DNA from 3 places in the Novosphingobium sp. FG137 genome. Region 3 is predicted to be linked to each of the others. Evidence: predicted binding sites of a transcription regulator. Region 3 holds the regulator's gene; each other region holds the start of a gene.
The links. Region 3 encodes LexA, which represses DNA repair genes until DNA is damaged. Its sites were predicted from a motif close to GTTCCNCNCTTGTTCT; they were not measured.
Positions count from the first base shown of each region.

Region 1 (3,271 bases), on a different contig from region 3:
GGGTTGCCGAGGATATCGTCGAGGTTGCCCTGCGCGACGATCTCGCCGCCGTGGACGCCGGCGCCGGGGCCGAGATCGACGATATGATCGGCGGTGCGGATCGCGTCTTCATCATGCTCGACGACGATGACGGTGTTGCCGAGATCGCGGAGCCTTTTCAGGGTGATGAGCAGGCGGTCGTTGTCGCGCTGGTGGAGGCCGATGGAGGGCTCGTCTAGCACATAGAGGACGCCGGAGAGGCCGGAGCCGATCTGGCTGGCGAGGCGGATGCGCTGGCTTTCGCCGCCGGAGAGGGTGCCGGAGGTGCGATCGAGGTTGAGGTAATCGAGGCCGACGTTGTTGAGGAAGCCGAGGCGCTCGTTGATTTCCTTGAGGATGGCCTTGGCGATCTGGCTCTGCTGCGAGGTGAGTTGGGCATCGAGCGCGCCGAACCATTCCACCGCGGCGGCGACGGAGAGGTGGGTGATCGACGAGATGTCGGCCATGGCGACCTTGACGCTCAGCGCCTCGGGCTTGAGGCGGGCGCCGTGGCAGGTCTCGCAGGGCTGCGCGGTCTGGAACTTGGAGAGCTCCTCGCGCATCCAGGCGCTTTCGGTTTGCAGCATGCGGCGGTTGAGGTTGCCGATAACGCCTTCGAAGGCCTTCTGGACGGTGTAGCTCTTCTTGCCGTCGATGAAGGTGAGCGGGACGGCCTTGCCGGCGGTGCCATAGAGGATGACGATGCGGACTTCGGGGGCGAGCTTTTCCCACGGCGTTTCGAGGCTGAAGCCGAAGTGGCCGGCGAGGCTGGCGAGGACCTGCATGTAATAGGGCGACGGCGGGTTGGACTTGGCCCAGGGGACGACGGCGCCCTGCTTGAGGCTAAGCGCTTCGTTCGGGACGACGAGCTGGGGATCGAACAGGAGCTTTTCGCCGAGGCCATCACACGCGGGGCAGGCGCCCTGGGGGGCGTTGAACGAGAAGAGGCGCGGTTCGATGGATTCGATGGTGAAGCCGCTGACCGGGCAGGCGAACTTTTCCGAAAAGACGATGCGATTGGCGGGGAGGCCAGTTTTCTTCATGCCCTTGGCGTTGCGCTTGGCCGAGGGGCCTTCGACAGGCTCAGGCTGAGCGGGGGTGGGAGCAGCCCCTTCCCCACCAATCGCCTCGACCGTTGTATCCGCCAGATCGAGGTAAACCGTGCCATCCGCCAGCTTGAGCGCCTGCTCGAAGCTGTCTGCCAGACGGGTGCGGAAGCCTTCGTCGGCTTGCTTGACCGCGATGCGATCGACCACGACTTCGATATCGTGCTTCAGCTTCTTGTCGAGCGCAGGGGCGTCTTCGATGGCCATGAGGGTGCCGTCGATCCGCACGCGGGTGTAGCCGGCGCGCTGCCATTCGGCGAGTTCCTTGCGGTATTCCCCCTTGCGGCCGCGCACGACGGGGGCGAGCAGATAGGCGCGCGTGCCCTCCGGCAGGGCGAGCACGCGGTCTACCATCTGGGTGACCGTCTGCGCCGCGATGGGCAGGCCCGTGGCGGGCGAATAGGGAATGCCGACGCGCGCCCAGAGGAGGCGCATGTAGTCGTAGATCTCCGTCACCGTGGCAACGGTGGAGCGCGGGTTGCGGCTGGTGGTCTTCTGCTCGATCGAGATCGCAGGGGAGAGCCCGTCGATATGTTCGACATCGGGCTTCTGCATCATTTCGAGGAACTGGCGCGCATAGGCCGAGAGGCTCTCGACATAGCGGCGCTGGCCTTCGGCGTAAATCGTATCGAACGCGAGGCTCGATTTGCCCGAGCCGGAAAGGCCGGTGATGACGATCAGGCTATCGCGCGGGAGATCGACGTCGATCCCCTTGAGATTGTGCTCACGCGCGCCGCGGATTGAGATGGTGCTGAGGGACATGGGGGCAGTCTGTTCCAGATTTGTTCGATTCCGGCAAGGGGCGCGCGGGTGTTTTGCGACACGTGGGTGGCGGGGCGCGTGATAGCAAGGTGGCGCGGGGGGCAAGGCCCTTCGAATGGTGGCGACTGAGCGGACGATGTGCGGGTGGAGACGTCGTTACCCCTCCGTCAGCGCTATGCGCTGACACCTCCCCATTTGTGCTTCGCAAAAATGGGGAGGATCCAGGGGATCATTGGCCCATTTGTGCTTCGCAAAAATGGGGAGGATCCAGGGGATCATTGGCCCATTTGCACTTCGTGAAAATGGGGAGGATCTAAAGGGACAAAGCGCGGGCGCCTTGGGGGCCGGTCCACTGCGCGCGGACGTTCCAGACGTGTTCGATCACTTCCTCGGAGAGGGCGACCGCTGGCGGCCCATCGGCGGCGAGGCGGCCGTTTTGGAGGACGATGACGCGGTCGGCGTAGTTCATCGCGTGGGCGAGGCTGTGGACGACGAGGACGACCCCTGCCCCGGCATCGGCGAGCCCCCGGAAGTGCGCGAGGAGCGTGGCGGCGTGGGCGAGATCGAGACTGGCGAGGGGTTCGTCGGCGAGGATCCAGCGGGGCTGGCCGGCGAGGACGCGGGCGAGGAGGACGCGGGCTCGTTCGCCGCCGGAGAGGGTGTGGATGCCGCGGGGCGCGAGGTGCGCGGCATCGAGCGCGGTGAGTGCGGCTCGGGCGGCGGCCTCATCCTCGGCGCGCGCGGTGCGGTGCGGCAGGCGGCCGAGGCGGACGAGTGCTTCGACGGTGAGGTTCCACGCGGGCTCGGCATGCTGGGGCAGATAGCCGATCTCCTGCGCGCGGCGGCGCGGCGGGAGGGTGGCGAGCGGGGTTTCGCCGAGGGTGACGGGGCCTGCCTCCAGCCCTGCTAGCGCACGCAGCAGGGTGGTCTTGCCCGCGCCGTTGGGGCCGCAGATGGCGGTGAGTTCGCCGGGGCGAACGGCGGTGGTCAGGCTGGTGAGGCGGCCGGGGATGGTGAGGTTTTCGGCTGTGAGGTTTCGGGGGGCAAGGTTCATGCGAGTTCGCTCCTCAGGCGCAGGAGCAGGTGCAGGAAGAACGGCGCGCCCAGGAGGCTGAGCGCGATGCCGATGCGCAGTTCGCCGCCCGCGAGGGGGAGCAGGCGGCAGAGACAATCGGCGATGAGCAGGAGCAGCGCCCCGCCCAGCGCGCTGGGGAGGAGCAGGCTGGAGGGGCGCTGATCGGTATAGGGGCGCAGGATGTGGGGCACGACGAGGCCGACAAAGCCGATGATCCCGGCGGCGGCGACCCCGGCGCCCACGACGAGGCCGGTGCCGAGAACCACGAGCCAGAGCAGGCGGGTGGGATTCACGCCCAAGGAGCGGGCGG
Region 1 covers NZ_JBMDKN010000001.1:1,091,524-1,094,794, reverse strand. The annotation lists gene uvrA (excinuclease ABC subunit UvrA) at 1-1,886, opposite strand, end outside; gene ACODS2_RS05005 (ABC transporter ATP-binding protein) at 2,200-2,940, opposite strand; gene ACODS2_RS05000 (FecCD family ABC transporter permease) at 2,937-3,271, opposite strand, start outside.
Region 1: a site for LexA is predicted at 1,898-1,913, ahead of uvrA (excinuclease ABC subunit UvrA). Genes of this name have one in related genera too.

Region 2 (3,271 bases), 200 kb from region 3:
CGTCGCCGGGCTTCGCTCGATCATCGGCGGCGAGATCAAGGAATACTCGGCGCTGGTGGAAGACACGCGCCGCCATGCCATCGACCGCCTTGTGATGAACGCGGCGCTGATGGGCGCGGACGCTGTCGTGATGATGCGCTTCGATTCAGGCTCCATCGGTCAGACGATGAACGAAGTCGTCGCCTATGGCACGGCGGTCAAGCTGAAGCCCCAAGGGTGATGGCGTGACGCCGAGTGGCCGCATCGTCGCGCTGGTTCTTGCCGGGCTTGCCGCGATCGGCGGCGTGTTGATGCAGGCGGCCGGCAAGGATGGCGGCGGTTTCCCGCTGTTCGTGCTTGCAGCGCTGATCGCGGTCGGCACCGTGTTCGACGCGGGTTACCTCGAGCGTAGACGCCGCTCGCGCGGCACCTGGCAGCTGACGGCCGAGCGCGAGATTGATCACCAGTCCGGCCAGATTCTCGAAGTCTGGTACGATCCTATCTCCGGTGAGCGGCGCTATCTCCCCACGGGCGAGCGACCGGATTAGAACAGGTCCAGCTGTCCGTCGCGGCTGGGGGCGCGGAACTGGCTGCAATCGAGCACTGGCTTGGCCTGCGGGATACCGGCGCGCTTCATCCCCAGCCGGAAGCGGCCCCGCACCAGATCGGCCCAGACGCCCGTCGGCTTCATCCGGCTGAAGAAGCGCGCATCGTTGTCCTTGCCCTCGCGCACCGATTGCACAATTCCCATGACCTTGGCGGCACGGTCCGGAAAATGCAGGTCGAGCCACTCGCGAAACAGCGGCGCTACTTCGTGCGGCAAGCGCAGCATGATCCAACTCGCCGACTGGACCCCGCGCGCACCCGCTTCGGCAAGGATCTCCTCGATAAAGCTGTCCGTTATCGCCGGAATGATCGGGGAGACGGAGACATTGGCATGCACGCCAGCCTTCGCCAGCGCTTCGAGCGCGGCGAGGCGCTTTGCCGGGGCCGAAGCGCGCGGTTCCAGAATGCCTGAGAGCTTTGGGTCGAGGCTGGTGACCGAAATCGAAACTGCGGTGAGGCCGCGCTGCGCCAGCGCAGTCAGCAGATCGAGATCATCGAGGACCCGCGCTGATTTGGTGGTGACGGTCACCGGATGCCCGGTTTCTAGGCACAGCTCCAGCACGCGCCGGGTGATGCGGTAGCGCGCTTCGATTGGCTGGTAGGGATCGGTATTCGTGCCGAGCGCCAGCGGGGCAGGGCGGTATCCGCGCGCCGCGAAGGCCTTGCGCAGCAGATCGGGCGCGGAAGGCTTGGCAAACAGCTTCGTCTCGAAATCGAGGCCCGGCGAGAGATCGTGCCAGGCATGTGTCGGCCGCGCATAGCAATAGACGCAGCCATGTTCACACCCGCGATAGGGATTGAGCGAGCGATCGAATGGGATGTCGGGCGAAGTGTTCCAGGCGATTGCCGTCTTGGGAAACTCCTCGGTCACCGTCGTGCGTAGCTTGGGGCCCGGTCCATCGACGCTGGCCGCGGCATCGAGCCAGTCGCCGTCAGCCTCCCGCGTGTTCAATCCGAAGCGCGTGGGAACCCGTGCCGATTGCGCCCCGCGCCCGCGAACAATGAAATCGGATCTGCCCATGAACGGAACATATATAGAACAATTGGCGATTTCCAGCAGTTTTCAAGCGCCCGCGCTGCCGCTCTAGCTCCATTTCGGGGCCGACTGAGGTTGTGGCAACGGGTCCAGCCGGCATCATTCTGCGCGCACGTGGACGGAGCATGCAATGGAAGACGGTTATCTTCACTATCAGGCGCTCAAGGGCTGGGATGACGCACCGTTCATGCAGCCATCGCCGACCGATGCACAGTTCTTCGCGCACTATCTAGGCGGTTCGGTGGCGGCGGGCGCGCTGGTGGCCGAAGTCGGCTTTGGCAATGGCAATTTCCTCGGCTGGGCAGCGGCTCAGGGTGCGCGGGTCTTCGGATCGGAAGTCCAGGCCGCCGCGCGGGAAAAGGCCGTGGCTGCCGGCGTGGGGCTCCTTCCGCTGGACTTCACCGCGTGGAAGGACGTCCTCCCGGGCCGCCTTCGGGTGATCGCCGCAATCGATGTGATGGAACACCTGACGCGCGCTCAGAGCAGCGAACTGCTCGCCGCCGCCGCGCGCCTGCTGGAGCCGGGCGGATTGCTGTTCGCCCGGTTCCCGAACGGGCAGAGCCCGCTTTCGCTGCCAATCCAGCATGGCGACCAGACGCACGTTTCAGTGCTGTCGGCCCCGATTGTCGAACAGATGGCGCAGGGCCTCGCGCTCGAGGTGGTCTATGCCGGGCGGCCATTCCGGCCGTATGCCGGTGGCCTCCCCGGCCGCATCGCACGCAAGGCGCAAGATGTTGTGCGCAGCGGATGCGACCGCGCAATCCGCATGGTCTACGGACCGCTGCCGATGCATGCCAACACGGTCATGGTGCTGCGCCGGACGTGACGTTTTGCTGCGAGGGCTCGCAACATTCCTTTATGGAGTGAACCTACTTCTCGAGCAGGCGGGGCATGAGCTCGACGAAGTTGCAGGGCCGGTTGCGGCTGTCGAGCTGCTCGGCAAGGATACCGTCCCAGCCGTCCTTCACCGCCCCGTTGGAACCGGGGAGCGCGAAGATATATGTGCCCCGCGCCACCACCGCGCAGGCGCGCGACTGGATGGTACTGGTGCCGATAGTCTTGAAGCTGAGCCAGCGAAACAGCTCGCCAAAGCCCGGAATATCGCGGGTCTTCACGCGGTCGAGAGCTTCCGGCGTAACATCGCGGCCGGTCAGGCCGGTGCCGCCGGTGATCACCACCGCATCCACGCTGCGATCATCGATCCAGTTGTTGAGCCGGCTCGCGATGCGGCCGGCATCGTCCTTCTCGATCGCCCGCGCGACGAGATGGTGGCCTGCGCCCCTTACCCGTTCGGCGAGGATATCGCCGGAGGTATCGTCCTCCGGCCCTCGCGTGTCCGAAACGGTCAGGACCGCGATGTTGATCGGTTTGAAGGTGCGCGAAGGGTCAATTGCCACGCGAAGCCATCCTCACGCTTTCCGCGCCGGTCAGGCCCGGAAACTTCGGCCACATGCCCTGTGCAAGTCCGATGCGGCTTTCCGAAGGGCCACCGGCCTGGCGCTCGTACATCCAGTAATTGCGAATCACGATCGATACGTAACCGCGCGTTTCCCAATAGGGGATCGATTCCATCCACAGCAATGGATCGCCATTGTCGCGGATCTCGCTGTTCCAGCGCGCGATCGGCATCGGTCCGGCGTTGTAGGCCGC
Region 2 covers NZ_JBMDKN010000005.1:236,992-240,262, reverse strand. The annotation lists gene ACODS2_RS15770 (YbjQ family protein) at 1-220, shown strand, start outside; gene ACODS2_RS15765 (hypothetical protein) at 225-527, shown strand; gene ACODS2_RS15760 (PA0069 family radical SAM protein) at 524-1,606, opposite strand; gene ACODS2_RS15755 (methyltransferase domain-containing protein) at 1,752-2,447, shown strand; gene moaB (molybdenum cofactor biosynthesis protein B) at 2,491-3,018, opposite strand; gene ACODS2_RS15745 (lytic transglycosylase domain-containing protein) at 3,008-3,271, opposite strand, start outside.
Region 2: a site for LexA is predicted at 1,611-1,626, ahead of ACODS2_RS15760 (PA0069 family radical SAM protein). Genes of this name have one in related genera too.

Region 3 (3,271 bases):
AGATGAGCTTCGCCTCGGTGATCGCGATCGTGGCGTTCAGCACGTCTGCCCCTGCCAAGGCGTTTCTCTCGCACAGCCATGAGGGGCGGGTCGCGCGGCTGGGACGGAATCTGGCGATGCTGCTGATGACGGGGCTGGTGATCGAGCTGTCGCTGATGCCGATCAGCCTGTTCCACTTCCACCGCGCCGGCCTCTACGGCGCGGCGGCCAACGTGATCGCGATCCCGCTCACGACAGTGCTCACGATGCCGCTCATCGCACTGGCATTGGCGCTCGACCTTGTCGGGCTGGGCGCGCCGGCGTGGTGGGCGGTGGGCAAGTCGCTCGAACTGCTGCTGTGGCTCGCGCATCTGGTGGCGGGCCAGCCGGGTGCGGTGACGATGATGCCGGGGATGAGCGGCGCAACATTCGCGCTGTTCGTCGGCGGGTTGCTGTGGATCGCGTTGTGGAGCGGGCGAGTGCGTCTCTGGGGCTTCGTGCCGATCGCGCTGGGGGTGCTGGCGCTGATGTTGACGCGCACGCCGGATGTGCTGGTTTCAGGTGATGGGCACCATGTGGGGATCACTGGTGAGGGGCCGGACCTGCTTGTGCTGCGCGCGGTGCGTGAGGAGAGCTATACCCGCACGGCGCTGCTGGAAAACGCGGGAATGACGGGCGACGCGGTGGCGCTGGAGGACTGGAAGGGCGCGCGGTGCAACCCGGATTTCTGTGCTGTCTCGCTGGTGCGGGGTGGACGGCGGTTTGATCTGCTGATGGCGCGGGGCAAGGACCTGGTGGCGATCCCGGTGCTCGCGGCGGCCTGCGCGCGGGCCGATATCGTGGTGGCGGATCGCCGCCTGCCAAGCGCCTGCAAGCCGCGGCTGCTGAAGGCTGATCGGGCGCTGCTGGGCCAGACGGGCGGGCTGGCCATCGATCTCGTATCGGGCCGGGTGCGCACGGTCGCTGAAACCCAAGGCGATCACGGCTGGTTCCACCGTCTTCCCCCTTGGCAGCCAAGGGGGAAGGGGAAAGGTCCGGCCCCGGTTGCTACCGGAGGGCCGGACCCTGCGTCCACTCAGTGATAGCGGCGGAGGAGCCCCGCAAGCTTGCCCTGAACCTGCACTTCGTGTGGCTGGTAGAACTGCGGATCATAGGCCGCATTGGCGGGATCGAGGCGGACCATGCCGCGTTCGCGCCGCAGGTACTTGAGCGTTGCCTCTTCCCCCCGCACCAGCGCGACGACAATCTCGCCATCGCGCGCGGTATCGGTGCGGCGCACGAGCGCATAGTCGCCATCAAGGATACCGGCTTCGACCATGGAGTCGCCCGAAACTTCGAGCGCATAGTGCTCACCCGAGCCGAGCAGTGCGGCAGGAACGGGGAGCATCGACGTGCCTTCCATCGCCTCGATCGGGACGCCTGCGGCGATGCGGCCGTGCAGCGGGATCTCGATCACATCGTTGGCGGGTTCGCGCGCGGGGGCAGGGCTGCGCAGCGGGGCGAGCGCGGCGGTCGTGCTCGCCGTGGCGCGCTGCGCGGGCTTGGCGCCGCCCGCATCGCTTTCGCGGATCACTTCGAGGGCGCGGGCGCGGTTGGGCAGGCGGCGGATGAAGCCGCGTTCTTCCAACGCCGAGATAAGCCGGTGTACGCCCGACTTCGACTTGAGATCGAGCGCTTCCTTCATTTCCTCGAACGAGGGGGAGATGCCGGTTGCCTCAAGGCGGGTCTGAATAAAGGTCAGCAGTTCATGCTGCTTGCGCGTGAGCATCCGTGCGCACTCCCATCTAGTGAACGAATGCGGAACGAATAAGCAACGAAAAAGAGGTCGTCAAGCAATTCCGTGCATTTACAGCAGGTATACAGGAACAAACTGACCTGCAGGTGTTTCGGGTTCGTTCGCCGGGCGCACAACGAGGGCGTTGGCGCGGGCAAGCGATGACAGCGCGCCGGAATCCTGCAGTCCGTCGAGCGAGACTTCGCCCGCGTCCCACACGGCGCGCAGGAATTCCATGCGGCTGCCGCCTGCGGGCATGGCTTCCTTGAGCGCGGCGGGGATGGGGCGCGGCATTGCATCGGCAGCCCCCAGCGCGGCGCGGATGACAGGGAGGAGGAAGAGGAAACCGGTGACGAAGGCCGCGGCGGGGTTGCCCGGCAGGCCGAGGATGACCTGCGTCCCGCGCGTCGCGATCAGCAGCGGTTTGCCGGGCTTGATCGCGACGCGCCAGAAGGCAAGCTCTGCGCCGAGTTCGGCAAGCGCGGGGCGGACGAGATCGTGATCGCCGACCGAAGCGCCGCCGCTGGTTACGATGACGTCCGCATCGCGCGCGGCGTCGAACGCGGCTTTCAGCGCCTCGAGCCGGTCTGGTACCGGGCCGATCCGGGTGATCCGCACAGCGGGCTGGGTGGCAAGCGCGGCGAGCATGGCGCTGTTGCTGGCCGGAAGCTGGTGGTCGGCAAGCTCGGCGCCGGGTGCGGCAAGTTCGTCGCCGCCATCGATCACCGCGAGATGGAGTTGGCGGCGCACGGGCAAGTGGGCGTGGCCTGCGGTGAGCGCCAATGCGATCTGCGCGGCGCCGATCTTCGTGCCGGGGGCCATCAGCACATCACCGGTGCGGAAATCCATGCCGACGGGGCGGATATGGCGGGAAGGCGGCTCGGGCGGCGTGCCGGTGAGGGTGAGCGTATCGCCCTCGCGCGATGCATCTTCCTGGATGAGCACCATGTCCGCGCCGGCGGGGACAAGCGCGCCGGTGCTGATGAGCGCGGCCTCGCTCGGGCCGACAGTGCCCGCGAAGGGCCGGCCAGCGGCACTTTCGCCGATCACGCGCCAGGGACCGGGGAGATCGGCGGCGCGCAGGGCGTAGCCGTCCATCGCGGAAACATCGGCAGCGGGCTGCGTGCGCAGCGCTGCGAGCGGCTCGGCAAGATGGAAGCCGAGGCAATCGGCGGTGGCGCGGTGCTCGATAGGGAGCGCGGGGGCGAGGGCCATCAGGCGGCGCTGCGCTTCCTCAAGCGCAAGGGGCGGGTTGGGGCGAGCCGGTGCCTGCGGTTGGCTCACGGCGCGCGCCAATCGCCGGATTTGCCGCCGCGCTTTTCGATCAGGCGCACACCGTCGATCACCATGCCCTTGTCGATGGCTTTCGCCATGTCGTAGACGGTGAGGAGCGCGACCGAGACGGCGGTGAGGGCTTCCATCTCGACCCCGGTGCGGCCGGTGAGCGAGGCGGTGGCGCGGGCCTCGACGCCGTCCTCCACGAAAGCAAATTCGACGCTGACGGCATCGAGCGCCAGC
Region 3 covers NZ_JBMDKN010000005.1:435,181-438,451, reverse strand. The annotation lists gene ACODS2_RS16645 (ComEC/Rec2 family competence protein) at 1-1,061, shown strand, start outside; gene lexA (transcriptional repressor LexA) at 1,055-1,747, opposite strand; gene ACODS2_RS16635 (molybdopterin molybdotransferase MoeA) at 1,826-3,037, opposite strand; gene moaC (cyclic pyranopterin monophosphate synthase MoaC) at 3,034-3,271, opposite strand, start outside.